Regions from separate parts of the Rummeliibacillus sp. GQ308 genome, predicted to be linked through region 1. Evidence: riboswitches for the same ligand, from Rfam matches in the RefSeq annotation. Region 1 holds a riboswitch; the other holds the start of a gene.
The links. A riboswitch is a leader RNA that binds a small molecule or an ion and turns the genes downstream of it on or off. The one in region 1 is predicted to bind S-adenosylmethionine.

Region 2: it holds a riboswitch for S-adenosylmethionine, as region 1 does, so the genes downstream of both, AC6CHJ_RS13105 (LLM class flavin-dependent oxidoreductase) here and metK (methionine adenosyltransferase) in region 1, are expected to answer to the same signal.

Annotation. Positions count from the first base shown of each region.
Region 1 is NZ_JCAXDQ010000001.1:1,439,433-1,442,634, reverse strand. It holds gene AC6CHJ_RS07125 (aminotransferase class I/II-fold pyridoxal phosphate-dependent enzyme) at 1-127, opposite strand, end outside; gene metK (methionine adenosyltransferase) at 127-1,314, opposite strand; SAM riboswitch class I at 1,407-1,527, opposite strand; gene AC6CHJ_RS07115 (heavy metal translocating P-type ATPase) at 1,703-3,202, opposite strand, start outside.
Region 2 is NZ_JCAXDQ010000003.1:156,114-159,315, reverse strand. It holds gene AC6CHJ_RS13110 (SDR family oxidoreductase) at 624-1,385, opposite strand; SAM riboswitch class I at 1,645-1,758, shown strand; gene AC6CHJ_RS13105 (LLM class flavin-dependent oxidoreductase) at 1,851-2,930, shown strand; gene AC6CHJ_RS13100 (ATP-grasp domain-containing protein) at 2,923-3,202, shown strand, end outside.

The DNA.
Region 1 (3,202 bases):
GCCCCGGCACATCAAAAGGGGTTGTATTTTTCTTTGCATAGTTAACGAGCGCTTCAAACAACGGCATTCTTTCTTGGGAACAAATATCATATTTTTCGTTAAGGATTTCTTGCAGCACTTGTGCCATTAACGAGTTGCTCCTGCTAAATCGCCTGCAACGGCTTCCCTTAAAGCACTTACTTTATCAAGCTGTTCCCATGGCAAATTTAAATCATGTCGCCCAAAGTGTCCATATGCTGCTACCTGTTTGAACTGAGGATTCCGAAGATTAAGCATATTGATAATTCCTCCAGGTGTTAAATCGAATGTCTTGCGAATAGCTTGCAGTAGTTGATCTTTGTCTACGGTTTCTGTTCCGAAGGTATCAATTGCGATACTTATTGGCTCACTAACCCCTATTGCATAAGAAAGTTGGATTTCACAACGTTTGGCAAATTTAGCAGCTACAATATTTTTAGCAACATAACGAGCTGCATAAGCTGCTGAGCGGTCTACTTTTGTACAATCTTTCCCTGAAAATGCGCCGCCTCCGTGTTTTGCTGCTCCTCCATAAGTATCAACAATAATCTTACGGCCGGTAAGACCTGCATCGCCATGTGGACCTCCAATAACGAAACGTCCTGTTGGATTAATTAATGTATTTATATCTTCATTCATTCCAAATGTGCGAATTGTTTCTTGTACAATCTGTTCGTTTATATAATTCTTGAATTCAGCCATATTTACATCTTCATCATGCTGAATAGAGAGTAATATTGTTTCTATTCTTGGTTTAGTCGGATTTGTATAGTCGATCGTCACTTGAGATTTCATATCTGGGCGTGCCCATTTAAAGTCTCCAATTTTTCTTAAGAAAGAAGCTTTTTTCATCAAGGTATGAGCGATTTCAATTGCAAGCGGCATATATGTTTCTGTTTCATCCGTTGCATAACCAAACATAATCCCTTGGTCTCCTGCTCCAATCTCCTTTAGATCACTTGAAGAATCGACACCCATTGCAATATCTGGTGATTGTGTATGAACAAGTACTTGAATGTTGCAAGTATGTCCGTCAATACCGAATTGTGCATCACTGTAACCAATCTCAAGTAATGTGTCACGAGCAATTCTCTCAATATCTAATATGGCAGAAGTTGTGATTTCTCCCCCGATAATAACCATATTTGTTGTCGTAAACACTTCACATGCAACTCTTGAAAATGGATCTTGAGCTAAAGCTGCATCTAATACAGCATCCGAGATTTGGTCTGCGATTTTATCGGGATGTCCTTCTGACACCGATTCCGAAGTAAATAAAATTTTTTCAGTCAATATAATCCTCTCCTACTAAAAAATGTAAATATTAGCATACAAAAAAGCTCTCCAACCATTAGAAGGAAAGCTTCGATTAATATCAACTGCTTATCCTCTTATCGTTCACAAAACTTTGTACATTTTGTGCTCAGGTTGAGCCCCATGAACTGATAAATATCAGTTTGGTTTGCCACCGTATCTTAGACCCCTCGTCTCAACGGTTTTTAATAAGAGCAACTTTATTTTGCTAAGGCTTATAGTAATTGAATTTTTTTTGACTGTCAATCTATTTTTAAAACTTTTTTTATTTTGTTGAATTAAAAATCTACTAAAAAAGCCCTCATTAATGATAAATAAAACCCCAAAACTCTTTTAACACTTAGAGTTTTGGGGTTCTCACGATAGAAAATTAGCGGTTCGGTACTCGAAGGACACGCATGGCATTTAACACAGCTAGCAATGTAACCCCAACGTCAGAGAATACTGCTTCCCACATAGTGGCAATGCCAAAGGCACCTAATAGCAGGAATATACCTTTCACACCTAATGCAAAGAGAATATTTTGCCACACAATCACTCGTGTCCGTTTTGCAATACCTATAGCTGCTGGTATCTTAGAAGGTTCATCGGTCATTATAACGATATCTGCTGCTTCAATCGCTGCATCTGATCCTAATCCTCCCATTGCCATTCCGACATCAGCACGAGCTAATACAGGTGTATCATTGATACCATCCCCAACAAAAATTAACTTTTCTTTAGGATTTTTCTGAGCATCAATTTTTTCGATTTCTTCTACTTTGTGTTGCGGCAATAATTCAGCATGCACCTCATCAAGCCCAAGTTTCTCGCCCACAGATTTCGCTACAGATGCTGCATCACCAGTCAGCATGATGGTCTTTTTTATGCCTAGTTCTTTTAAAGAACGAACTGCTTGAACAGAATCTTCTTTTAGTTCATCTGCTATAACAATATACCCAGCATAATTACGATTTAGGGCAATATGAACAATCGTTCCAATCTCACTAGGTTCCTTGAATGCTATGTTTTCTTTGTTCATGAGTTTTGCATTTCCAGCTAAAATTTCTTTCCCATCAACTGTTACAGCAGTACCGTGGCCTGAAATTTCATTGTACTCTTGTATCTTGTCAACGCTAAATTCTTTCCCATATGCATTTCGTATTGACTGTGCGATTGGGTGATTGGAATGAGTTTCAGCAAAAGCAGCATATTCCAATAGGTCTTCTTTCGAAATATTACCAGATGGGCAAATGGTCGTGACTTCAAATACGCCTTTGGTTAAGGTACCCGTCTTGTCCAACACAACATACTTCACATTATTTAAAGCTTCTAAATAGTTGCTTCCTTTGACCAAGATACCCATCTTAGATGCTGCTCCTATTCCCCCAAAGAATCCTAATGGAATAGAAACCACCAACGCACAAGGACAAGAGATAACTAAGAATACCAGCGCCCGATAAATCCAATCTGAAAAAGTTGCGCCATTTAACAATAGCGGTGGTATGAAAGCTAATGCAGCAGCTACAATAACGACAACCGGTGTGTAATAACGAGCAAATTTCGTAATAAAATTTTCGGTTGGTGCTTTTCGGCTGCTAGCATTTTGTACGAGATCTAGTATTTTAGAAACTGTCGACTCTCCAAATACCTTTGTTACCTCTACACTCAATAGCCCACTTTTATTGATAAACCCACTTAGTACATCAGAACCAGACTGCACCTCTCTTGGAACTGATTCACCTGTTAGCGCAGATGTGTCTACCATGGAGTTTCCTTCTATGACCTTTCCATCTAATGGAACCTTTTCGCCTGGTTTAATGACAATGATATCCCCAATCTTTACTTCATCAGGCGAAACTCTTTTTATTTCATTTCCGACTTTTATGTT
Region 2 (3,202 bases), on a different contig from region 1:
CACTTACTCGTCCATTTCTTGTATAGTTGTAAAAGATGTATAAGGTGCTAAATATTCAAAACGTGCCATGTTTTCTCCTTCTTTCAGCTTTTATAAAGTAAATAGAAGAAAGTAGAGAAAAGGGGACAAAAAATAAAAAATATTTTTGTTTACAATATAAAGAAGAATGTACAACAATTTGTTGTACACTCCTCAATTTAATGTGTGAGATGCGAATTTATTTTACATAAGATGATAATCTGAATGGGATGAGATGGTATTTGAATGAATGGGTTGACATTGTTTATCCATTTTTTTAATGTTTTGTGCAAGAGCGTTATCACGACCACGTATTTTATTAGATACTGCTTTAATTCTTACAAAATCATTCACTACATATTGAATGCGATTAGATAATGCTTCTACAGTAGCAACTATTTTTGTTTTCGCTAGAGCATCTTGTTTGCCGTGCTGTTTACCGCTCTTTTGTTATTGTGTATCTCACACATTAGTATTCTATGAAGTAAACGGTTTTTGATCTGTACTCATGTCCGTGATTCTTAAAATACTTTGAATTGGTTTACCACTATTACAGAAAAAAACTCGCCGATTGCGGCGAGTTTTTCTTTTTTAATTCAAGCATGTTATTCAATAGTATGTTTCATGGCATTATACATATTGGCTACGTGCTCATCTGACTTATCTCGTGGCATGCGGAGTCGTTCAACGGAAGAGCCGTACCCTATTTCTTGTTTGCCTTCTTGTAAGCCTTTGAAAATGCCATCTGCAAATTCGTCTAATGGCTCTCCATTTGTATGCAGTCCGGCTCCGCCTAGGTCTGTGTTGACTGCTGGAGGGGCAACTTCAATCACTTCTACACCTGTTTCGGCAAGCTGGTGACGCAAGCTCATCGTAAAGGAGTGGAATGCTGCTTTTGTAGCTGAATAGATTGGCGCGATAACCATCGGGGTAAAAGCTAACCCAGATGTAATGTTAATAAAAGTGGCTTCTTCTTTTTTAGCGAAATAGGGTGCAAAAAGCATCGTTATATGGAATGGCGCTTCAATGTTGGTCGTAATTTCTTGATTGAAATAAGCCCAATCGTTCTTTGCATCTGCTTTTAATATGTTAAAACGTTGTTGCATTCCTGCGTTGTTCACTAACACATTCACTTCGGGATAGTTTTCTGTTACCCATTCGAATAGGGAAATGCGCTCAGATTCACTGCTTACATCGCTTTGATGAATGATCAGCTCTGGAAATTTTTCTTTTGCCTGCTGAAGAACATTTTCTCTCCGTCCTGTAACGATCACTTTGTTTCCTGCTTTTAAAAATCTTTCTGCAAAAGCTAAGCCAATTCCAGAACTTCCGCCTGTGATAAGGATTGTATTTCCTGAAAGTTTCAATGTTATTCCTCTTTTCTAATAGCATGTGGTTCTGATAAAAATACAGGATGCTGTACTGACAATTTTTCAGTAGCCCATGGTAGTATATCCTAATACTACCCACTAACTATAGGGATTAACATCGTTCAAATGCTTAGAAATAATAATAAACCTCCTTTTCTTATTAACTTAGTTAGGATTAATGGCATAATCTATTGACAATGGTTCATATTATGGGTAATATTCATTTTAAGTTGAAATTCCAAAAATCAAATAATTCGATCTATCCAGAGAGGTGGAGGGACATGGCCCTTTGAAACCTCAGCAACAGGTTCTGCTAATGTAGTAGAATACTGTGCTAATTCCATCAGGCATATAGCTTGGAAGATAGGAGAAGACAAACTTGTTTTGTTAGAAGTCTCTTTCCCTATCTCGGGAGGAGACTTTTTTATTTGTATATATAGCAGGAGGAAAAGGAGTGGAGAAATGAAGTACGGTTTTTGGTTGCCTATTTTTGGTGGTTGGTTGAGAAATGTAAAGGAAGAAAATATGCCACCCACGTATGAGTATGCGAAAACAATCATTCAATCAGCAGAAAAGTGGGGATATGATACAACATTAATCGCAGAACTATATTTAAATGATATTAAAGGCACTGACAAAGATTCGTTAGAGGCATGGTCTACGGCGGCAGCTTTGGCAGCAGTAACAGAAAAAATTGAGATCATGGCAGCCGTTCGCCCCGTATTTCATAATCCTGCTGTAACTGCGAAAATGGCGGCAACTATTGACCATATTAGCAAGGGGCGTTTCACATTAAATGTAGTTTCGGGTTGGTGGGCTGAAGAGGCGAAGCAATATGGCGGCGATTTTACTGAACATGACCAGCGCTATGATAGAACGGCAGAGTTTATTGAAATTTTGAAAGGCTTATGGACGGAAGATACATTTTCATATCAGGGGAAGTTTTATCAAATAGATCAGGCAAAGCTTTCGCCTAAACCAGTGCAACGTCCTCATCCGATTTTATATGCTGGCGGTGAAAGTGAAAAAGGCAAACAGATCATTTCATCATTGTGTGATGCTTATGTCATTCATGGTCATACAGTGGAGGAAGCGAAGGCTAAGATTTCTGATATGAAGACGCGTAGAGAAGAAGCTGGTCGTGAGCCCTTTAAAACCATTGGAATGGCAGCCTATGTGATTTGCCGTGATACGGAGGAAGAAGCGCAGGAAGAGTTAAAACGAATTACAACGGTGAGCAATCTAAGTGGATATGCAGGCTTTAAAGACTTTACATCTAAGTCAGAGCTTGAACATCAAATTCAGTTACAGGATTATTCAGTATCTAATCGCGGAATCCGACCGAATTTAGTTGGCACACCTGAGCACATTGCAAATCAAATTATAGCCTTTGAGGAAGCTGGAGTTGATTTACTATTATTACAATGTTCTCCACAGCTAGAGGAACTAGAACGCTTTTCGAAACAGGTTATGCCGAAAGTGGAAGAATTAAAGTCCATAATCATAGAAAACAAAAGCAGGGGGCAGGAATATCATGTCTAAAATATACGTAATTCATGAGAATAGTGAATGGACAGAACATCTATTTAAAAGATTAGAAGAGTTAGAACTTCCTTATGAAGATTGGAATCTTGTAAGAGGGACAGTTGATCTTACGTCTGTTCCACCTGAAGGGATTTTTTACAATCGCATGAGTGCTTCATCTCATACACGAGGCAACCGCTTTGCTCCAGAGTTAACAAGTGCTGTTCTCTCTTGGTTGGAGCACCATGGCAGAGTAGTGATCAATGGAAGCCGTGCCCTTCAGCTAGAGG